4 regions of the Pantoea sp. C1E2 genome follow, and region 2 is predicted to be linked to each of the others. Evidence: predicted binding sites of a transcription regulator. Region 2 holds the regulator's gene; each other region holds the start of a gene.

Region 1 (5,910 bases), 2.3 Mb from region 2:
GCTGGTTGGGGTTCCAGTTCAGTCCAGGCGTGAATTCGGCCGATCAGCAGCACATCAGCATGTTCCAGGCGCTGGAGAGCCAGTACGCCGATGTTCTGCCGCGTAACGTGCAGAACTGGACCGGCGAAAGCGGTTTGTATGCGGAAATTGACTGGCACGGTGCGCCGGAGGAGATCAACGCGTTCACCGCCGAGATTTACTATAACCATCTGCCAGCACTGGGCGTGGCACGCCGGGCAGGTAAAGATTTGCTGAAGCTGGATCTGAAATACAGCACGCCAGATTTGCTGCAGGGCACTTTCTACATTCCGGTCTCGACCTGCTAATGCATAAATCGTGCGGTTAACTGTGATTAACCGCACGATTTTATAAAATATTCGCCATAACTGGCGTAAAATCCTCCCTTGAAACCTGATTGGCCGCGTAAAACACCAGCCGCCACACATCAGGCTGGATAATCACCTGCATTCCTGGTCCGCTCTGGACCGTCAAAGTGAAAAAGAAAAAATTATGCGACTTTTACCGTTGTTCCTCATGACAGCGCTTGTGGCGTTTTCCTCGCTGGCAAGTGCTCAGATGGCTGAGCCTTTCTCTCCGCCGGGCGGCCTGCATCCCCATCAGACTCACTGCCAGCAGCATGAAATTGTGGGTGATAATCCGCTGCCGCAGCACAGCCAGGATGACAATAGCTTCGTCAACTGCGGCAACCATCAGGCCTGATTTCCCTCTCGTTTTACCGCGTTCTAACCACTTTATCGATGACACGCCGCACGTTTGATGCGGCGCGATCGTTGCTTGCCGTTGCCCACTAATCGAACTCAACGCTTCTGCAGAGGCATTCGCAGCGGTTCTCTCTGAAACCCCGTCGGCGTTAATACCTGCCCAGGCCACACCGAAAAATCTGCAACTTTTCCCAATAGCATTTTTCGGCATTGCATCGAAGATATATCATAGATATTCTTCCCGGCGTCAGATGAGAATGATTTTCGATAACGTTTGACGTAAACGACTCTCAAGTTGCGGTATTGTCAGCTGAAGGGTCAGCAATCCTGCCACCCTGGATGGGTACAGCAGGTTCGCATTCAGTAACGCCTTTGTCTGGAGAGATCTCTTGCAAAAAGACACCAACGATCGCGCCCCGAAGCGCGTACGTAACGAATTACGCTTTCGCCACATCACCGTGGCGAGCAAGACCTTAATCGCCGGGGAGTTCTGGCGCATCGAGTTTACCGGCAGCGATCTGGCGGGCTTTAATTCGCCATCGTTTGACGATCACATCAAAGTGTTCTTCCCGGACAGCGCAGGCAGTACTTTGGCCTTGCCGCAGATGACCGAGGAAGGGATCGTCTGGCCAGGCGGCGTGCGCCCGGCTGCGCGTGACTACACGCCGCTGACTTTTAACGGTACGGATTCATTGACGATCGACTTTTATATTCACGATGGTGGCGTGGCCAGCAGCTGGGCTAATGATGCGAAGCCGGGCGAACAAATCGCCATGGGCGGCCCGCGTGGATCCTGTGTGGTGCCGGTGGATTATGCCTGCCAGATTTACGTGTGCGATGAGACGGGTTTGCCAGCCTTTAAGCGCCGTTACGCTGAGATGCAGGCGCAGCAGATTCATCTGCTGGCCTACGCCGATGAAACCACCGGGCGTGATTACCTCGGCGACCTGCCGAATGTGCAGGTGACGTGGCTGGGCAGTGGCACTATGCAGGTGGATAACCTCGGCCCGCTGATCGCGCAGCTTGATCAAATCTCACTGCCAACTGAAGAGTACTTCATCTGGCTGACGGGAGAAGGCGAGGCGGTGAAATTGCTGAGCGACTACTTTACGCAACGCCGTGGTGCACACACTGATTTCGTACGCGCTGTGGCCTACTGGCATCAGAAATAACCGACTTCACCGCGCCAACCGCCGCCTGTGTTGAATTTTGCCAGGCGGCAGACTACTATCAACCTCCCTTAATTGACCTCAGGGAAGGCAATGAAACATCAGCGGGATTTTCCATGGCAGTCCGATAATGCACAGCGTGCAATCTGTGCAGGTGCGCGTAAAAAGCGCCGTGAAAGGATGCTGGATGCCAGTGATATCCGTCTGTTGATGCTGCACTTCCTGGCAAATGGATCGGCACATGGCTATGAGCTGATCAAGTCGGTTGAAGAACTCTCGAAAGGGGAGTACTCCCCCAGCCCCGGCATTATCTATCCCAACCTCACTCTGCTTGAAGAGATGGATGCAATCCGTGTGGTGGATGCACACGCGTCGCGTAAGGCGTATGCACTGAACGAGGGCGGCAAAGCGTTACTGGCAGAGAACGGCGACAATATTGCCACCATTATTGAGCGCCTGACGTCATTAGCGGTTCTGGTGAATAACCGCAGTATTCCAGAAGTTGAACAGGCGATTCATCATATTCGGCATACGCTGAACCATCGTTTGTCGCAGGAAGATATTTCTCCTGAGGCGCTGGAAATTGTGATTAACGCTTTGAATGAAGCAACAGAAAAAATCGCCAGCAGTTAACCCTCGCAGGCATTAACGTTGTGATTTTCTGTCAAGGGCGCAATCTGGCGCCCTTATTGAAACCCTCTTTAGGGCTTTTTCTTATCCACGTGCCCCAACTCGCGATCCGGCCAGCAGAAATCACGCACGCGCTGTTTCAGCGCTGCCGCATCCGGGAATCCGCCTTCCTGTTTACGCTCCCAAATCACCGTGCCATCAATCGAGATTTCAAACACGCCACCCGTGCCAGGTTTCAGCGTCACCGCGCTCAAATCTTCGGCAAAAGTGTGCAGCAGTTCCTGCGCCATCCACGCGGAACGCAGCAGCCAGTTGCACTGAGTGCAGTAGTAAATCGTCACAGCCGGTTTTTGCGACATCGGGTGCCTCTTCTTAATTATTGATAATAAACAAGTTAACAAATTGTGCGGTCTAAGATACATCTTAGTGTAAAGTTTATTGATAATGATTACCAATTGCATTACATTCCTGACGAAATTATTTATTACATAAAATAAGTCCACACTTTTTACGGTTTATTAACGCATTTCGCGTTTTTTTGGCGGCAATCCAGTGAGCGAATACTAACAATTAACCAGGTATTTCGCGCATGTCTTCACTCTTTCAGGGAATGACCCAGCAACGTCTGTTTAAAGTTGCCATTTTGTCTTCCGCTATTCACGCAGCTTGCAGCTACGCGGCCAGCGACAACACGACACTTGCTGTTTCTTCGGATAAATCTACTCGCAGCGAACCCACGCTGACCGTTACTGCGCCTAAACAGCAGGCGGGCAACAAAACCACCATCACCGCCAGTGAACTGCAAAAACGCGGCGCGAACGATTTCGGATCAATCATGCGTTATGAGCCGTTAATCAGCGCGACAGGTTCCAGCGGTGGCTCATCTTCCGGCAAAAGCGGTTTCGACCGTGCGGGTTACACCGGCTATAACATCCGTGGTCTGGAAAGTAACCGTGTGGGTATGGATATCGATGGTATTCCGATTCCCGATGCTACAGGTCGTCCATACGTCAGCCGTACCGGTAACAATACTTTTGGTATTGGCCGTGACTACATTGACCCTTACATGTTCGGTAGCGTTGATATCGAAAAGGGCGCCACCGCGGTGGATCAGCCAAACACCTCTATCGGGGGTAATGTCTCGTTCCACAATAAAACGGCTGATGATTATCTCAGCAACGTGAAAAATACCTACTTTGGTTATGAGAGCGGATACGACTCTTCGAACCGCAGCTGGCACAACGGTATCACTGCTGCAGCCGGTGATGACGAACTGCGTGGCCTGTTTGTCTACAGCCGCCGCGATGGTCAGGAAACCGAAAACAACAGCGGCGTGATTGATGCCTATCCGTCTAACTGGCACTCAGATGCTTTCATGACTTCAGGCATCTGGCAGCCAAACGATCAGCATAAATTCACTGCGACGTTTGACTACTACCACAAAACTAATCACAGCCATTACGATACCTGGGACTCCAGCGGTAACACCGTTTGGGGTACTGCGCAGCAGCAGAGCGATACTCGCCGTTGGGGCATCAACCTGGCCGATGAGTGGACGCCATACAATGACTTCATTGATACGCTGACCACTCGTGTTTACTGGCAGCAGACTCAGGCGCATGACAATACTTATCTGCCGACCAGCGCCAGCCAGTACGGTTACGTCTACTCTGATTTCAACGTTGATTCTTACGGCTTCGACACTCGCGGGACGAAAACGCTGGGTCGCCATGAGCTGAGCGCCGGTTTCAACGCGCGTCTGGATGACTCTGAGCGTCCATTCCGTCAGGAACCCGCGCCAAGCACCTTCAGTGTCATCACTCAGCCGCAGTCTGACAGCCGTTCCTATGCGGTGGCGGGTTACATTCAGGATAAAATTAATTTCGATTTGGACAGCCACAACTTCGCCATTATTCCAGGCGTACGTGTGATGTATCAAAACACCAAACCGAAAAACCTGGGCGACCTGACCAATGGCAGTGCGGTGTTAACCGCGGATCAGGTTGAAGCGTTGTACGGCAAAACGAACTCCGACACGCAGGTCTTGCCATCACTGACCTTCCAGTACGATCTGACTCCGGCGCTGACCACCTATCTGCAGTACAAGCGTGGTGTAGAATTCCCAACCACCAGCCAGCTGTATGGTTCATGGAACCTGGGTTCGAGCTATGCGGGTAGTGCGCAATATGCGCTGATTGGTAACACCGATCTTAAGACCGAAACCAGCAACAACTTCGAGTGGGGCCTGAAAGGGGAAGCCGTCGAAGGCGTAACGGTTAACACTTCTGTGTTCTACAACCAGTACAAAAACTTCATCGCCTACACGCGCTACAGCCGTGCCACCAGCCCGGCGATGTTCGTCAATGTGCCGAGCAATATCTACACCAGCTACCAGGCTGAAAACCGCGACAAGGCCTACATTTATGGTGCTGAGATTTCCACCAAAGTGAACTACGGCACCTGGTTCCCTGAAGTAGATGGTCTGAGCAGCACCTTCGCGCTGGGTTATAACCAGGGTAAATCTAAGTCCAGTTACTCCGGCGACAAGTACATTGATCTTGATAGCGTCTCGCCAATGAAAGCGATTGTGGGTCTGGCATGGGATGACGTCCAACGCGGCTACGGCGCGGCGCTGACGGCCACCTTCGTCAAAGGCAAGAAAGCCACGGCCACCAACCGTGAAAGCTACACCAACACCGGCAGCGCGCTCACGGATTCTTCTACGGATTACATGCGTGTCCCGGGTTACGGCATGGTGGACGCAACGGCTTACTGGCAGGCGACTAAGAACGTCAAACTGAGCGGCGGCATCTACAACATTACTGACCGTAAGTACTGGGATTACTCCAGCAGCCGTACGCTGACCGGTACCAATGCTCAGACGCGTAATGACATTAACCTGGCTGTGATGCCAGGCCGCACCTTCCAGCTCGGTGTGAACGTCGACTTCTAATCACTTTTTCGCCCTGCGTTCGCGCAGGGCCTTTTCATGGAGCAAGAGCAATGAACCCACGTTACGATCACTACCTGGCGCTGAAAGGCGAACATCCGAAAAAGTACGCACGCGATCTTGCCGCCCTGATGGGCATTGGCGAAGCGCAGCTGTGTGAAGCGCGCGTCGGCCAGGATGCGCAAGCGTTAAAAGCGGATTTCCCGGCGTTGCTTAAAGCACTGGCAGCCGTTGGCGAAACCAAAAGCATCACTCGCAACGAATATGCGGTGCATGAGCAGGTCGGCAAATATGAAAACCTGCACCTCGGCGAACATGCCGGTCTAATCCTCAATCCACGCGCGCTCGATCAGCGTCTGTTCCCGGCACAATGGCACAGCGCTTTCTTCCTGCGTGAGCAGACGGCACGCGGCGAGCGTCAAAGTATTCAGATTTTTGA
Region 2 (5,910 bases):
TCTCTGTCAGTTCCTGTGGGAACTGCATAGCCAGCATGATGTGTTCCACCATGCTGCATTTGCGGCCTGTATTGGTATTGGTGATCACCCAGTACGGCGTGCCGGGAACGTGCTTCGGCTTAGTATGGGTGCCATTTTGCAGCAGCGTGTGCTCGTCACCCGCGAAGTAAACACGAGTGCGGCCCTGCAACGAGGCAGTGGCTTCAGCAAATGCAGCTGGATCAAGACGATAGAGCGTTGACAGTACCAGCATAAAGCGATTAACCGCCTTATTCTGCTCGGCATACTCATCGGAAAGCAGCAGTTCACGCACGGCACGTACGCGATCCTGAGGACGCGCTTCGTTACGCGCTGGCTGTGCTTCTTTAGCAGCCGTCGTAGCGACAGGTGCCACAGGTGCCACAGGTGCACTCTGGCCCGCGGTAAACTTCAGCATGCGGCGCAAAATATCCGATGCGCTTTCACCAATGTGTTGCGTGTGGCTGGCAATATAACGGTAGAGTTCTTCGTCAACTTCAATCGTTTTCATCTTATTCCGTACAATTCTGGCAAATGACAGAACCACGCATTATTGCAACGGCCTTAGCAAAATCGAGCAGTGCAAAACGTGAGCGGGCTCTAACATAAGGATTATAAAGTTAAATCCGTGGCAGCCGATAGCGCTGGCGTCGTTTCAGGGCAAAAGTCGGAATATGCCCTAATGCCTGGCCGGCTGGCTCCTGGACAGGTGAATCCATGATACCCTAAGCCAAGGTCACAACCGTAAGAACTTTAGCCATGATTTTGAACGCCCGTCTGCAAACTGAACAATCTACCCCTGAAGCTCCCCCTATTCTGTTAATTCATGGCCTTTTTGGCAGCCTGGATAACCTTGGCGTGTTGGCGCGCGGCGTACGAGATGCTCGCCCCACGTTGCAAGTGGACGTGCGCAACCATGGTTTATCTGAGCGCAGTGAGGTGATGAATTATCATGCTATGGCACAAGATATCGTGGAGACGCTGGATGCACATCAGATAGAACGTGCCGGCGTGATAGGCCACTCGATGGGCGGTAAGATCGCCATGGCACTGAGTGCGGTGGCACCGGAACGTATCGAGAAGATGGTGCTGATTGATATCGCCCCCGTGGATTATCAAACTCGTCGTCACGATGAGATCTTTGCCGGCATTCGTGCGGTCACTGCTGCAGGCGTGGCGCGTCGCAGTGAAGCGGCGGAAGTGATGCGTCAACATGTCGCTGAAGAGGGGGTGATTCAGTTTATTCTCAAGTCTTTCGTGGACGGCGAATGGCGCTTTAATGTGCCGGTGCTGTGGGACCACTACACCACCATTTCTGGCTGGGAAGAGGTTCCGGTCTGGCCACATCCCGCATTGTTTATTCGCGGTGGCGACTCCCCTTACCTCGACAATCAGCACCGCGATGCACTGTTGCGCCAGTTCCCGCAGGCGCATGCGCACGTCATCAGCGGTGCCGGTCATTGGGTGCACGCTGAAAAACCTGATGCAGTATTGCGCGCAGTTCGCCGCTTTTTTAACCTGTAAAAGCAAAAGCTTGCCGTTTACGGTTTAGGGTTGGCGTCACAGAGTGCGCTGAAGTATGATGTCGCGCTAAAAATTTGCCGCGGATGATTTTTTCACCGCGGTCGGGCCGATAATGTATAAATCGCGCAGCGCCTTTCCGCCGTTCGCGCCCACTCAGTTTCACAAATCATGGCAAAAGAACAGACAGACCGTACCACGCTTGATCTTTTTGCAGACGAGCGGCGTCCCGGTCGCCCTAAAACCAGCCTGCTGACACGTGACGAACAGTTGCGTATCAACAAACGTAACCAGCTCAAGCGCGATAAAGTGCGGGGGCTGCGTCGTGTCGAGCTGAAAATGTCCAGCGAGGCGGTTGACGCCTTGAATACGCTGGCCGAGCAACAAAACATCAGCCGCAGCGAATTGATTGAACAAATGCTGCTGGCACAACTCAAACTGTCTTAGCGCGCTGACCGCACGCAGGAACACAAAGTTCAGGCTTTACTCGTTCCGCCCTTTTCAACGGTCTGCTATCATTCGCTAACATGTGCAGTCAATTGACTTACTCTCACAATCAGGCTTTAAGAGGTTACTTAACCCATGGCAATCGTAGGCATTTTCTTCGGCAGCGATACCGGCAACACTGAAAACATTGCAAAAATGATCCAGAAACAACTGGGTAAAGATGTCGCCGAAGTGCATGACATTGCTAAGAGCACCAAAGAAGATCTCGCAGCGTTCGACATCCTGCTGCTGGGCATTCCTACCTGGTATTACGGCGAAGCACAGTGTGACTGGGATGACTTCTTCCCTACTCTGGAAGAGATCGACTTCAACGGCAAACTGGTGGCACTGTTTGGCTGTGGCGACCAGGAAGATTATGCAGAGTACTTCTGTGATGCGATGGGCACGATTCGCGACATCATTGAGCCAAACGGCGCGGTGATTGTCGGACACTGGCCTACCGAGGGCTATCACTTTGAAGCCTCAAAAGGTCTGGCAGACGACAAACACTTCCTCGGCCTGGCGATTGACGAAGATCGTCAACCTGAGCTGACCAATGAACGTGTTGACGCCTGGGTGAAGCAGATTTTTGATGAACTGCAGTTAAAAGAGATCATCGAAGCCTGATGCCTCGCCGCCCCAATGTGAGCGCTGGCTCACATTGGGGCAAAGGAATTTCCTATAAAAATAATAGTCAGGGTTTTTTAACTTTTCCCCGCAAATCTGTAGAATACCCGCAATGGTCATCCGCTTATTCCTCTGATTGTTGACTGAGGCTGAGTGAAATGGAAATCCAAACCACACTGTTACGCGCTAACGTAGCGATATTTATCCTTACGAATTTTGTTGATTTGCGCGACACCCTGGTTTTCATTTCACTGCTTGAGTTCTATAATGAGACGCAAATGAGAATACGCGTGACCTAAACATTCAAGGCCCCTGCGCCGTAAGTGACATGCAAAGTAACAGGACAATATCCGAATGACTGACAACAACTCCGCATTGAAGAAGGCTGGCCTGAAAGTCACTCTGCCAAGATTGAAAATTTTGGAAGTGCTTCAGGGACCTGGCCCCGAGTCCCATCACGTCAGTGCGGAAGATTTGTATAAGCGCCTGATCGATATGGGCGAAGAGATTGGCCTGGCAACGGTATATCGCGTTCTTAACCAATTTGATGACGCGGGTATCGTCACCCGTCATAACTTCGAAGGCGGAAAATCCGTATTCGAACTGACTCAGCAACATCATCATGACCACTTGATCTGCCTGGATTGTGGCAAAGTGATCGAATTTAGCGATGAATCAATCGAAACGCGTCAGCGTGAGATTGCTACTCGCCATGGCATCAAACTCAGCAACCACAGCCTGTACTTGTACGGTCACTGTGCACTGGGAGACTGCCGCGAAGACGATACGCTCCACGATAAGTAATTGAGTGTGCTATGCAATATAAAAAAACCGGTGCTTGTCACCGGTTTTTTTATGCCTGTTATCAAGCGATAAAGGTTTCGTGCAGATAACGCCAGCGGGGAATGGTAGTGCTGCAATCCAGTACAGCCAGAGAAATGCGCGTTTGATTGGTGCCGTTCAACATTTGTAACTCACGATATTGAATCGTCACTTCATCACTCTGTTGCGAAATGATGACATGCTCGCTGGTGGCAATGCGCATTCCTTCCCGCTGACCGTGCAGTTTGCGAAACAGCACTTCTGTCTCATTCAGATCCAGCTGCTTACCCAGCGGGGTGACCATTTTGAAATCCGGGTGAAAGTATGACAAAAGCAGTTCCATGCTGTCATCACTGCCTTCTGCCTGGTTAAAAACACGTTCAATAAGCTGATGTAATACCACCACGCTATGCTTAGCTTCCAGGGCGAGACTTGTCATTTTTTTTCCTTTGATAACCCGCAGAGCTCTGTTGAGAGCGCATAGCCTACCTGAAATACAATTTTTCACACTCGCAAATGGGTTAATTTTGCTAAAGTCAGAATTGTCGCAAAATGAGACAATAAGCACACTTTACCGCCTTCAGCATAATTGATTGCCCAGGGCGGATTACAGGCAATAAAAAAGGGCGATTGCTCGCCCTTTCATGATCATATTGTGCTATCGACGAATGACATTACTCGCCAATTTTCGCGAAGGTATCGCGTAGCCCCACCGTACGGTTAAACACCGGCTTACCGGGCTGCGAATAAACGCTATCGGCACAGAAGTAGCCTTCGCGTTCAAATTGATACGCAGCCGTTACCGCTGCATCTCGCAGACCAGACTCGACGAAGCCCTGTTTGATTTCCAGCGAATTTGGGTTGATGGTGGTCAGGAAATCCTCAGCCGCGGCCGGATTTGGCACGCTGAACAGGCGATCGTAAAGACGGAACTCCGCAGGCAGCGCGTGAATGGCAGAAACCCAATGGATAACCCCTTTCACTTTGCGGCCGTCTGCCGGATCTTTACTCAGCGTGTCCACATCACAGGTGGCGTAGATGCAGGTGATATTACCCTCTTCATCTTTCGCTATGCGCTCCGCGCGAATCACGTAAGCATTACGCAGACGCACTTCTTTACCCAGCACCAGGCGCTTGTACTGCTTGTTGGCTTCTTCACGGAAGTCAGCACGATCAATCCACACTTCGCGGCTGAAAGGTACTTCACGCGTGCCCATCTCCGGTTTATTCGGATGATTAGGCATGGTCAGCGTTTCTTCATGACCGGCTGGCAGGTTTTCGATCACCACTTTCAGCGGATCAAGCACGGCCATCGCACGCGGGGCGTTTTCATTGAGATCGTCACGAATACAGGATTCCAGCGACGCCATCTCAACGATGTTGTCCTGCTTGGTCACGCCGATACGGCGGCAGAACTCACGAATGGAAGCCGCGCTGTAACCACGACGACGCAGACCGGAAACGGTCAGCATGCGCGGATCGTCCCAGCCTTCCACCACTTTCTCGGTGACCAGCTGCGTCAGCTTACGCTTCGACATCACCGCGTATTCCAGATTCAGACGCGAGAATTCGTACTGACGCGGATGCTGAGGAATGGTGATATTATCCAGCACCCAGTCGTACAGACGACGGTTGTCCTGGAACTCCAGCGTACACAGTGAGTGCGTAATGCCTTCGATCGCATCCGAAATGCAATGTGTAAAGTCGTACATCGGGTAGATGCACCACTTGTTACCGGTCTGATGGTGATCGGCAAACTTAATGCGGTACAGCACCGGATCACGCATCACGATGAAGCTGGATGCCATGTCGATTTTGGCACGCAGACAGGCTTTACCTTCTTCAAAACCGCCATCACGCATTTTCTGGAACAGCGCTAAGTTCTCTTCCACGCTGCGATCGCGGTACGGGCTGTTTTTGCCAGGCGCAGTCAGAGTGCCGCGATATTCACGGATCTCTTCCGCCGACAACTCATCAACGTAAGCCAGACCTTTATTGATCAGCTCAACGGCGTAATTAAACAGTTGGTCGAAGTAGTCTGAGGAGTAACGAATGTTGCCGCTCCACTCAAAGCCCAGCCATTGCACGTCACGCTTGATGGATTCAACGAACTCCAGGTCTTCTTTCACCGGGTTAGTGTCGTCAAAACGCAGGTTGCACTGTCCTTGATAATCTTGGGCGATACCAAAGTTCAGGCAGATAGATTTCGCATGGCCAATATGCAGGTAACCATTGGGCTCAGGCGGGAAACGGGTATGCACACTGCTGTGCTTACCGCTCGCCAAGTCTTCGTCGATGATCTGACGAATAAAGTTCGTTGGGCGGGCTTCAGCCTCACTCATCTCAAAATCCTCAAAACAATAGCGGGTGATTTGTACCACGAAGTAACGGAGTATGATCCACAAAGCGCAGGAGGGAAACAACCGTTTGTTGGTC
Region 3 (5,910 bases), 690 kb from region 2:
CATATCGCCGCCCATGCTCAAACTGTTCAACGCCTGCGACAAATAGAGTGCCACGACGCTACCGATCAGCACGGCAGGGAACAACGTGCGCAACACGGTGAAATTGCGGATATCCAGCGAGCCGCTGTGCCAGAAACGCAGATGGTCATAGATATCGGGATTGAGCAGCGACAGGCCGGATGTCAGCCCATCCAGCACCGCGCCCAGCGCCACGCCGGCTAACGTCAGGCGTACCGGATTGACTCGCCCGCCGCCAATTGCGCCCGTCATCGCCACCAGTAATGACGCCAGCAGTGCACCGGTAAACGCGAAGCCGAGCCAGTCGAGGGGAGAATCCGCACCAAACAGTGCGATGCCAATGACCACCGCAAACCCGGCCCCCGCATTGACGCCGAGAATACCCGGATCGGCCAGCGGATTGCGCGTCAGGCTCTGCATCAGCGCGCCCGCTAACCCAAGGGCCACACCGGCAAGCAATCCGGCCAGGGTGCGCGGCAGGCGTGCATCACGCACAATCACGCACTCAGCGCTATTACAGCTTGAGGTAAGAGAATGATAAACATCGGGAAAGGGTATCGATTTTGCCCCCAGCATTAAGCTGAGCGCGATGAGGAGCAAGAGCAGAATCCCTGAGCCTGCTAATGCACGGATCTGGCGCATCGTTCTAAACCTTCACTGTTCAACGTCGTCGCATGCGCAACGCAATTTGATAATGGTTATCGTTATTACTCGCGTTTGCCTATGTTACCATGACTCGCCTCGCGGACGATGAGGAAAATTGGTGCACAAAGGCGAACAAATGAACAAATCTTCCCACTTTATCGATCTCTCCCTGCTGAAAACCCATGCGGCGTTCCGCGCGGTATTTATTGCCCGTTTCATCTCGATTGTCGCGCTCGGTATGCTGGCCGTGGCGGTGCCGGTGCAGATTCAGCAGATGACACAATCCCCGCTGCTGGTGGGATTGGCGGTCACCCTTGCCGCATCCGGTATGTTTATCGGTCTGCTGACCGGCGGCGTGCTAGCCGATCGCTACGAACGCAAAAAACTGATTCTGATTGCCCGCTCGACCTGTGGATTGGGCTTTATTGCGCTGGCAATCAATGCCGCGCTGCCACATCCCTCGCTCATCGCGGTGTATCTGCTGGGATTCTGGGATGGCTTCTTTGGCGCGATTGGCGTCACCGCGCTGCTTGCCGCAACGCCAGCGCTGGTCGGTCGCGAAAACATTATGCAGGCTGGGGCGATCACCATGCTGACGGTGCGCTTTGGTTCCATCCTCTCGCCGGCCATCGCAGGACTGGTGATTGCGCACGGTAGCGTGGTGTGGAACTACGGTCTAACCGCGTTTGGCACGCTGATTACCGTGCTGACGCTGCTGAAATTACCGCAACTGCCGCCACCGCCTCAGCCGCGTGAACATCCGCTGAAGTCGCTGGCCGCCGGAGTGCAGTTCCTGTTTGCCAGCCCGATTGTCGGTATGGTGGCACTGATAGGCGCGCTGGTCACTTTAGCCAGCGCGATTCGCGTGCTCTATCCCGCTCTCGCACCACATTGGTCAGTGAGTGCTAACCAGCTTGGTATGCTTTACGCAGCTGTGCCGCTCGGTGCCGCAATAGGTGCGTTTACCAGCGGTAAACTTAAGCATGCAGCCCGACCGGGACAGCTGGTGCTGGGCAGTGCGGTGGCCGCCTTTATCGCGCTGGGATTATTCAGTCTGATGCCCAACCTGCCGCTGGCGCTGCTGTGTCTGGTGGCATTTGGCTATTTCAGCGCCATTAACAGTCTCGTGCAGTACGCGATGATTCAACTGCTGACGCCTGACCATCTGCTAGGCCGCATCAACGGCTTGTGGACCGCGCAAAATGTCACCGGGGATGCGATTGGTGCGGCGATGATTGGTGCCATGGGATCGTGGTTATTGCCGCCACAGGCCGCCGCCGCGTTTGGTTTTGCGGCAGCGCTGTTGGGCATGGTGATGTGGTGCGTGATGGGCCGTTTACGTCGTTATGCGCCGCCAGCCCCTGAGCTGGCGGAGCAGGCATCATGATTTAACGAACAGCTTTTCCAGACGCGCCAGCAGATTGCTGGCGCTGTAGTAATCCAGACGGAACGAATCAACGCCAAGCGGGAACACCTGCTTATCCTTGACCGCCGCGTTTTGCGCGAGGAACGGATTGCCGATCACCGACTGCGTAGTTTTATCGTCAGCCGCAAACAGCAGGAAGGTTTTACCGGTTAAACCGCTCGCAACGTTCTCACCCGACAGCTGAATAATGTCCTTACGCTGTCCCATGCTGTGGCCCTGCTGCACGCTGGCAGGCGGCGTGGCGAGCGTAAAGCCAAGCTGCTCCAGCAATTTTCCCTGCGCTGACTCCGTGGTCCACACGTTGACGGCACGCCCATCACCGTTCCACACCATCGCTGAAACCGGCTGCGGCGGCAGAGTGATGGCTTTCTTCAACGCCGCTTCACGATCGTCAAAAGCTTTCACACGCTGTGCCGCCTGCGCTTCGTGGCCGGTTGCCTGGCCGAGCAACGTCACTACATCCTGCCAGCTTTTGTCGTCGTAATTGACCACCAGCGTTGGCGCAATGGCGGAAAGCTGGCTGGCCAGTTTGATAGCTGAGTCATTCCCCGTGGCGCTCACCAGAATCAAATCCGGCGCTTCTGCCGCCACCGCTTCTGCACTCGGCTCGCCAATATAAAGACGTTTAAGCTGACGCTGTTTTGCGACATCGCCCCACTGACGGAAGAACCCTTGATCGTCGGCCAGGCGACTGTTCGGTGCTGTCGCGCCCGATGCCACAACCGGTGCATCAATCGCCAGCAGCGATCCGGTTAAGGTTACGCTGGTCGAGACAATGCGCTGCGGGGCTTTGTTTAAGGTAATTGAACCATTTGCCCCTTGTACCGTGCGCGGCCAACCCTGTTCTGCCTGTGCGAGCCCTGTGAAAGTCTGGAAAATAAACAACAGGGCTGTCAGACCCAATAAACCGCATTTATTCATAAGTTCTGGTCCACCTTTTAGCTTATTGCACGGCCTGGCGTCACCTTCCGATTACGCCTAATCATGCGGGAAATCCCGCGAATGGATTGACTCTCTTATTCAATCGACGTAGGTTACTGCCCCATAATAAAAATGATAATCATTCTTAATAATCTTATCATTTATAGGTGAAAATTATGGTGGAATCATCCATGTTTGAAAATGCCTTATTAGCGGATTTTTCTGCGTTATGCCGTGGTTTCCTCTTTACCTCGCCGTGGCGTAGCCTCGCGACTCAGGGCTGCTATACCACGATAACCACCTCTGTGGCAGACGCTGCATCGTTACAGGGTGATTTTCAACTTCAGCTGCGTCAACATTTCGCGGCGGCAAAACAACAAGGCATTGAGAATCCGATCCTGGTCGGTGCGATTCCCTTCGACGTTAGTCAGCCTGCGGCCCTGTTTATCCCTGAAACGTATCAAACTTTTCATCGTGCCGATCTACAAAATGCGCTGCCTGCGGCTTCAAGCGAGCTGCCGCAGGTACGTCGTCGCATGGCTGTGCCGGATCACGACGTCTTTACCCAAATGGTGTCCGATGCAGTGGCGGCTACGCAGTGTGGTGACCTCGATAAAGTGGTGCTGTCGCGCCTGATGGATATCGTTACCGAGCAACCAGTGGATACCGCTGCGCTGATGCAACGCGTGATTGCACAGAACCCGAATAGCTATCACTTCCATCTGCCGCTGCCACAAGGCGGCGCACTGGTGGGTGCCAGCCCGGAATTGATGCTGCGTAAACAGGGGCGCGACTTTAGTTCATGCCCACTGGCGGGCTCGGCGCGTCGTGATCACCACGACAGCCAGCAGGATCAGGCGGCGGGCAATACGCTGATGGATTCCAGCAAAGATCGTCATGAACACCAGCTGGTCACGGATGCGATGCGCGAAACACTGCAACCGCGCAGTCGCCTGCTGTCGGTACCGACCGTACCCTCGTTGATCACCACGGCAACCCTGTGGCACCTCGCGACGCAAATCGATGGTGAAGTACAGGATGATCGCGAGAACGCCTTGTCGCTGGCTTGCCTGCTGCATCCTACCCCGGCATTAAGTGGCTTCCCACACCAGCGTGCTCAGCAGCTGATTCAGCAGTTAGAGCCTTTTGATCGTCAATTATTTGGCGGTATTGTTGGCTGGTGTGACAGTGAAGGCAACGGCGAATGGGTGGTGACGATTCGTTGCGGCACCGTACAAGGCTCACGCGTGCGACTGTTTGCGGGTGCAGGCATTGTGGCCGACTCCCAACCTGAATCAGAATGGCGCGAAACCGGCGTGAAGCTGGATACCATGTTGCGCGCTTTTGGACTGCAATAAAGGAAAGAACATGAGCATTCCCTACACCCGTTGGCCAGAAGATTTGGCCGCGCGCTACCGTGAAAAAGGCTATTGGCTCGATGTGCCAATGACCGATATCCTGGCGCGCCATAAAGAGAATGAGGCGGTTGCAGTCATCGACGGCGATCGCCACATCAGCTATCGCGAGTTGGATCAGTTAACCGACAATCTCGCGGCTGCCTTGCAGCGCCGTGGCCTGCAACAGGGCGATACCGCGCTAGTGCAGCTTGGCAACGTGGCGGAGTTTTACGTCACGGTGTTCGCGCTATTTAAACTGGGCGTGGCGTCCGTCTTCGCGCTGTATAGTCATCAGCGTACGGAGCTGACCGCCTATGCCGCGCAGATTGAGCCTAAGCTGCTGATTGCCGATCGCCATCACGCGCTGTTTGCCGATGACACCTTTATCGGCGCCCTCTGTGCCGCTCAACCGTCACTACAGCAGATCATCCTGCGCAATGACGGTGATAAAGAAAACACCCTCGAAGCCCTGATGGCGGAAGCGTCAGGCGATTATCAGCCCACGCCGACCGCCGCTGATGAAGTGGCGTTTTTCCAGCTCTCTGGTGGCAGCACCGGGACGCCAAAGCTGATTCCGCGCACGCACAACGACTACTATTACAGTATTCGCGCCAGCGATGAGATCTGTGAAGTCACTGCTGACACGCGTTATCTGATCGCCCTGCCCGCACCGCATAACTTCGCCATGAGCTCACCGGGTTCACTCGGCGTGTTTTATGCCGGTGGCCAGGTGATTCTCGCTGCCGATCCCAGCGCTACGCTCTGCTTCCCGCTGATCGAGAAGCATCAGGTTACCGATACCGGTCTGGTGCCGCCCGCGGTGAGCCTGTGGCTGCAAGCGATTCAGGAATGGGGCAGCAACAAGCAGCTGGCTTCACTGCTACGTATTCAGGTCGGTGGCGCGAAGCTGGGCGAAACGCTGGCTGCGCGCATCCAGAGCGAAATTGGCTGCCAGCTGCAGCAGGTGTTTGGCATGGCCGAAGGTCTGGTGAACTACACCCGTTTTGGCGATGACGAGAAAATCGTTCTGACCACACAAGGCCGACCGATTTCTGACGATGACGAAGTCTGGGTGGCGGATGAATACGGCAATGCGCTGCCGCACGGCACGGTGGGTCGCCTCATGACACGCGGCCCTTACACCTTCCGGGGCTACTACAAAAGCCCGGAACACAATGCTGCCAGCTTTGATGCCAACGGCTTCTACTGCTCCGGCGATCTGATAGAGATCAACCCACAGGGTTACATTACCGTGCAGGGCCGCGAGAAGGATCAGATCAACCGTGGCGGCGAGAAGATCGCCGCAGAAGAGATCGAGAACCTGTTGCAACGCCACCCGGATGTGATTCATGCCGCGCTGGTGTCAATGAATGACGAACTGATGGGTGAGAAGAGCTGCGCCTTTATTGTCGCCAGCCAGCCGATCAAAGCGGTGGCTCTGCGTCGCCATCTGCGCGATCTCGGTGTTGCCGAGTTTAAATTACCCGATCGTATTACCTGCGT
Region 4 (5,910 bases), 590 kb from region 2:
GCGCGTGCACACCCAGCAGTACCATCACTGGCAGAACCTGAGCCGTCGCCTCGGTGAACGTGCGGTTTACAGCATGGTGGCCACTGCCGCTGATGTCGAAGGCTGCGATACGCTGGTTTACTTCTGGTCGAAGAACAAGCCGGAAGCGCAGTATCAGCTGCAAAACCTGCTGTCACTGATGCCGGTTGGCTGCGATATCTTCGTGGTCGGTGAAAACCGCAGCGGCGTGCGCAGTGCAGAAGGCATGCTGGAAGAGTGGGCTAAACTGGAAAAAGTCGACAGCGCGCGTCGTTGCGGTCTCTATCACGGTCGTCTGGATACACAGCCAACCTTTGATGCCAGCAGCTATGGCAATACTTACATGATCGAACATCTCACCATCCACACGCTGCCGGGCGTCTTCAGCCGCGATGGACTGGATATCGGTAGCGATCTGCTGCTCTCCACGCTGGAGCCGCACTTCCGTGGCAAAGTGCTGGATATCGGCTGTGGCAGCGGCGTGCTCGCCACCGTGATGGCGCAAATTTCCCCACGCATCCGTTTGTGGCTGTGTGATGTGCATGCCGCAGCAATTGAAGCCAGTAAACTGACGCTGGCCGCTAACGAACTGGAAGGTGAAGTGTTTGCCAGTAACGTCTTCTCCGATGTCACCGGCCGCTTCGATATGATCATCTCTAACCCGCCGTTCCATGATGGCCTGCAAACCAGCCTCGATGCGGCCAACACGCTGATCCGTGGTGCGCTGAAGCATCTGAACAGCGGCGGTGAACTGCGTATTGTCGCCAACGCCTTCCTGCCTTATCCGCAGATTCTTGATGAAACCTTCGGTAACCACGAAGTATTGGCGCAGACAGGACGCTTCAAGGTGTATCGTGCGGTGTACGGTCGCGGTGCTAAAACGCGTAAATAACGCATTTTGATCTTCATGACGGTGAAAATGTTGTTTTTTGCAGCAATCGTTTCATCGTCGTGAAATATGTATTGACGCAAAGAGTAAAATCTCTAGAATGCGCCTCCGTGGTTAGCAATACTTTAGGGTGTTGCATGGTACGCGACGGTGGCGGAATTGGTAGACGCGCTAGCTTCAGGTGTTAGTGTCCTTACGGACGTGAGGGTTCAAGTCCCTCCCCTCGCACCAATAATCACAAAGTTTATATCATAGCACTGAGCGATGGTGGCGGAATTGGTAGACGCGCTAGCTTCAGGTGTTAGTGTTCTTACGGACGTGAGGGTTCAAGTCCCTCCCTTCGCACCAATGCAATGGTATAAACAAGACAAGTAAAGACAACACAATGCGATGGTGGCGGAATTGGTAGACGCGCTAGCTTCAGGTGTTAGTGTTCTTACGGACGTGAGGGTTCAAGTCCCTCCCTTCGCACCACGTTGTCTGAATTGCCTGACCCTTCTGGTAGTAAAATCCCAATTTGAACCAAAAGAAAATATCACGCACTCAGCGTGATGTTGTCGTTTCTGTCATCCTGAAAACAGGATCAGATGATATGGAAATTCACGGTGACCGCCGCCGCCCCACCCGCCAATGCCAGACAAGAAGGCAGCAGCAAGTAGTGACGCAGACGATGATGGAACAACATCACCACGGTCATTAACAGCGCAACAATCATCACGACGCGCCACTGGCTGAAACTCGGTTCCCACAGCGCAAATATCGGTAAGGCGGCACAGGGCAGCAATACCCCCCAGCCACTGTCCAGACGTTTACCCATCATCCAGCTCACACCCCACAAGCCGCAGGCAGCCAACATCGCCATGATCATCGCGCAACCCTCAAATGATAAATATTCGTATTATCATATGACAATATTTCTCATCTTGCAGCGAATTTTTTATTGCGGGACGCGTTGGATGACAGATTTACTGGAAAATGCTAAATTGCCGCCGATAACTATTTCGATAACACGTCAATAACGTGCTCACTATCCGATTTGCGGGAGTATTTCCCACGGGTAGCGCTTTGATATTTCAGGGCTGTGAAGAGTAATAATAATGAAATTACAATCTTATGATGAGTTGAAACACAGCAAATATCGGCTTTCGCTGATGCTCTTTTTGTTTTTAAATGTCGCCGTTTCGCTTTTTTGCCTGTTACCTTTTTTAGGCACAGATAGCCCGGTAAGCTCGCTGCCAGTGGGGATTGTCGCGGCTTTCAGCCTGACTTTGCTGACCGTTTGCCTGATGATGCCAAAACGGAAATTACCGCTATTAAATCCTGTCGCCATGATATTAGGCGCACTGTGGGCATGGCACATTAACCACAGATATCATCAGGTTTTTTATTTTGATGGCAGTTTTTTAATAATCAGTCTGTTAAGCGTATTTTTTGTGAGTGCTATTGCACTAAGTGATTATTTGATCGCATTTTGTTTACACATCACGCCGCCGGTATTAACCGTACTGTTATTAGATGATGGTCAGCATTTAATGACGATCATTTTTACTATTACTCTGCCGTTGATTGGTTTCTCGCTGCATCATTTAATGCGGCGCCGTTTTGATACCTTTACCCGACGGCTGGTGAGCCAGCTGTATGAGGAAAAGGAGAGTTTTAGCGATTTGAGTATGCTGGATCCGCTTACCGGTTTGTATAACCGCCGCGGCCTGAAAAATCGCCTCGACACTATTCTGGAAAACCATGCAGGCAGTCATTACGTGCTGCTGCTGGATATCGATCATTTCAAAGCCTATAACGACAACTACGGTCACGCGATGGGCGATCAGGCACTCGCGCGGGTATCGGTCGCGATTCGTGATGCGGTGCGTTCGCGCGATGTGGTCACGCGTTATGGTGGTGAAGAGTTTCTGGTGCTGATGACCAACGTTAACGCGTCGATTGCTATGAAACTGGCGGAGCGCATCCGTCAGTACGTGGTGGATCTTGAAATTCCGCATCGCTTTAATGAAAAGGTCTCCACCCACGTCACCATCAGTGCCGGTATCGCCCCCATTTTGGGTGATGACTTTGACCAGGCGGTGGCCAATGCAGACCGCGCGCTATACGTCGCGAAGAATCAGGGGCGTAACACCATCCTCGCGTGGGAAGATTTGCCGAAGCTGACGCAAGTCACCAATGACCTGATCTAGCAGATGTCGTCGCGACGCGATTCTCACGCTTTCCAATGGCGGTGCAGGGCCGAAAAATGCCGCCGCCCCCTTCTCAACTTGATGACATCTTGTTCACACTGACGGTAACGATTATCATTTGCTTCACGATTCCCGTTATCACTCAGGATTGGCATGCCCATCATCACGCGTCAGGATCATCGCTTTAGCGACCATCCTCTGATCTTTATGCAGAGCGACCGCAGCTTAGCGAGCGCACTGGAAGATCTGATGCGTGAGCAACGCAGCTACATGCTGGATAACGTCAAGCTTGGCCAGGCCGCGCCGGCAGGGACGTTAACGCTGGCAGATTGGTCCACACCGCTGCACTATCGTCGCCTGACGCAGCGCTATAGCGATTACCTTTATCGCAATCACCCTGATATGCAGCAGGAAGCCAAACCGCTGCAGTCACTGTGGGCGCAATGGTATTTTGGTTTGCTGTTAGCCCCGCTGATGTTGATGTTGCTGCAGGAACCGCGGGCGCTGAAATGTGTGCCACATCTAATCCATGTAGAATTTCATGAGAACGGCCATCCCTGTGCTTTCTGGATTGATGTGCAGGAAGATGAAGAGGCGCGCCATCTCAGCGCACAGCAGCGTATTGACCGCCTGGTTCAGCAATGCCTGATCCCTGCCGTCAACGGCATGACGCAACATGGTGATATCAACGCCAAACTCATCTGGAACAACATGGGGTATTCGTTTTACTGGTTCCTCGGTGAACTGAAAAGCCAGTTGCCCGCACCCGTCATCTCTCAGCTGGAACAGGCGCTGTTCTTCACCCAGACACTGCTGGATGGCAGCGACAACCCGCTTTATCGCACCATGATCCCGCGAAATGGCGAGATGGAACGCCGCAGCTGCTGCCAGCGCTATCGCATTCCGGACGTCGAGCGCTGCGGTAACTGCACGTTAAAAGTGGTTTAACCTGCGCGCATTCTGTTACAGATTCTCTTTTTATCCCGTTTACACTTTCCCCCCCTTGTGGCAGCTTTTAGGCTCTGTTTTTACCGGAGAAAAAAATGAGCCTGGAGTCGGTACGGCACTTCTTTGCCGAACATGCACCGGATATCGACATCATCGAGATGCCGGAGAGCACCGCCACGGTAGAACTGGCCGCACGCGTACATGGCGTGACGCCGGGACAAATCGCTAAAACCCTGTCGCTGAAAGTGAAAGATGCCATTGTGCTGATCGTCACACGTGGTGATGCCCGCCTCGACAACCGCAAGCTGAAAGCCGCGCTCGGCGCCAAGGCACGCATGTTAAGTGTCGATGAGGTGGTGAACTGGACCGGACATCCGGTGGGCGGCGTCTGCCCCTTTGGACTGGAAAATCCGCTGACTGTTTATTGTGATGTCACCCTGCGCGGCTTTGAAGAAGTGCTGCCCGCGGCAGGTTCGATTCACAGCGCAGTGCGCATTTCGCCGCAGCGCATGGCTGAACTGACTGCGGCGAAATGGGTCGACGTCTGCGAGGCGCTTTAACGCTGTTCGCGCGCCACGGCACCGGATATTTCAATACCCCGCGTCTCTCGCCCAAAGGCGACAAACACGCAAATCAGCACCGCCACCGTACCGGCAACAATCGCCATCCCCAGGCCGTAGTTGCCGCCGTGCGCCTCGGCAATGCGTGACTGCAAGGTCGCATTGACCGAGGCAATCAAATTACCCAACTGATAAACAAAGCCCGGCAACACGGCGCGCGCATTCGAAGGCACCAGTTCGGTGAGATAGGTCGGCACCACGCCCCACGCGCCCTGCACCATAAACTGCATCAGGAACGCACCAATCCCAATCATCCAGGATCCGCTGGAGAATGCCCACAGCGGCAAGATCGGCAGTGCAAGGAACGAAGCGAGGATGATCGCTTTCTTACGGCCAATCCGTTCTGACAGCGCACCAAAGGTAATCCCGCCCAGCATTGCCGCAATGTTATAGCTAATCGCGATGATGCTGACGGTGCGCGGATCAAACTGATGCTGCACTTTCAGGAAGGTGGGATAGAGATCCTGGGTGCCATGGCTGAAGAAGTTAAAGCACGCCATCAGCAGCACCATATAGATACAGATTTTCCAGTGCTGACGAATAATCGGCAGCAGCGCCGTACTCTCTTTGCGCTCACGCGCGGCCAGCCAGACCGGGGATTCCGGCACTTTAAAATAGATAAACGGCAGCAGCAGAATCGGCAATGCCCCAATCAGGAACATGCCGCGCCAGCCCACCGTCTCGAAAAACAGCCCGAAAATGATCGATGCCAGCAGGTAGCCGCAAGGGTAGCCCGCCTGGAAGATGCCGGACATCAGCCCGCGCGAACGATCCGGGATGGTTTCCATCGCCAGCGACGAGGCCACGCCCCAGATACCGCCCATCGCCACGCCGTAAATCACGCGGAAAGCGAGGAACGCGGTGAAGTTCGGTGACCAGGCTGAGAGCAGCTCAAACAGCGAGAACATCACGATATTGAGCATCAGAATCGGGCGGCGGCCATACTTCTCAGCCAGACGACCAAATATCAGTGCGCCGATCGGTCGAACCGCTAGCGTGAGCATGATGGCAACAGAAACATCGGAGACGCTGGTGTTGAAATACTGGGCAAGATCGCTGAGTACAAACACCAGGATAAAGAAGTCGAACGCATCCAGCGTCCAGCTGGCGAAACTGGCAAACGCCACGTTTCGCTGGGTCGCAGTCCAGTTGAACATAGGGGTATCCTGTCTGATTAGCTTCCGGTTCATTGACCAGAATTTATTGGAACATTATCCGGCGAATGATTTCGCTGGTTATTATT

Evidence for each region. The regulator Fur, encoded in region 2, represses iron uptake genes when iron is present. The targets are predictions, from matches to a motif close to ATAATAATGAGAACNACTATCAA.
Region 1: ACXI0A_RS17950 (TonB-dependent receptor domain-containing protein) is a predicted target of Fur. The motif match lies at 2,960-2,982, and genes of this name have one in related genera.
Region 3: ACXI0A_RS03930 (isochorismate synthase) is a predicted target of Fur. The motif match lies at 3,137-3,159, and genes of this name have one in related genera.
Region 4: fhuF (siderophore-iron reductase FhuF) is a predicted target of Fur. The motif match lies at 3,195-3,217, and genes of this name have one in related genera.

The regions. Positions count from the first base shown of each region.
Region 1 is NZ_JBSZHT010000002.1:3,785,532-3,791,441, reverse strand. It holds gene ACXI0A_RS17975 (helix-turn-helix domain-containing protein) at 1-326, shown strand, start outside; gene ACXI0A_RS17970 (hypothetical protein) at 511-720, shown strand; gene ACXI0A_RS17965 (siderophore-interacting protein) at 1,112-1,894, shown strand; gene ACXI0A_RS17960 (PadR family transcriptional regulator) at 1,985-2,524, shown strand; gene ACXI0A_RS17955 (Rdx family protein) at 2,593-2,880, opposite strand; gene ACXI0A_RS17950 (TonB-dependent receptor domain-containing protein) at 3,111-5,474, shown strand; gene ACXI0A_RS17945 (ChuX/HutX family heme-like substrate-binding protein) at 5,525-5,910, shown strand, end outside.
Region 2 is NZ_JBSZHT010000002.1:1,500,111-1,506,020, reverse strand. It holds gene seqA (replication initiation negative regulator SeqA) at 1-529, opposite strand, end outside; gene ybfF (esterase) at 778-1,542, shown strand; gene ybfE (LexA regulated protein) at 1,711-1,986, shown strand; gene fldA (flavodoxin FldA) at 2,122-2,652, shown strand; gene fur (ferric iron uptake transcriptional regulator) at 3,007-3,456, shown strand; gene ACXI0A_RS07295 (hypothetical protein) at 3,518-3,913, opposite strand; gene glnS (glutamine--tRNA ligase) at 4,149-5,816, opposite strand.
Region 3 is NZ_JBSZHT010000002.1:805,112-811,021, reverse strand. It holds gene fepD (Fe(3+)-siderophore ABC transporter permease) at 1-660, opposite strand, end outside; gene entS (enterobactin transporter EntS) at 800-2,050, shown strand; gene fepB (Fe2+-enterobactin ABC transporter substrate-binding protein) at 2,045-3,010, opposite strand; gene ACXI0A_RS03930 (isochorismate synthase) at 3,187-4,368, shown strand; gene ACXI0A_RS03925 ((2,3-dihydroxybenzoyl)adenylate synthase) at 4,379-5,910, shown strand, end outside.
Region 4 is NZ_JBSZHT010000002.1:908,764-914,673, reverse strand. It holds gene rsmC (16S rRNA (guanine(1207)-N(2))-methyltransferase RsmC) at 1-910, shown strand, start outside; tRNA gene ACXI0A_RS04435 (tRNA-Leu) at 1,052-1,138, shown strand; tRNA gene ACXI0A_RS04430 (tRNA-Leu) at 1,169-1,255, shown strand; tRNA gene ACXI0A_RS04425 (tRNA-Leu) at 1,295-1,381, shown strand; gene ACXI0A_RS04420 (DUF1435 domain-containing protein) at 1,491-1,775, opposite strand; gene ACXI0A_RS04415 (diguanylate cyclase domain-containing protein) at 2,005-3,099, shown strand; gene fhuF (siderophore-iron reductase FhuF) at 3,253-4,047, shown strand; gene ACXI0A_RS04405 (YbaK/EbsC family protein) at 4,143-4,607, shown strand; gene ACXI0A_RS04400 (MFS transporter) at 4,604-5,857, opposite strand.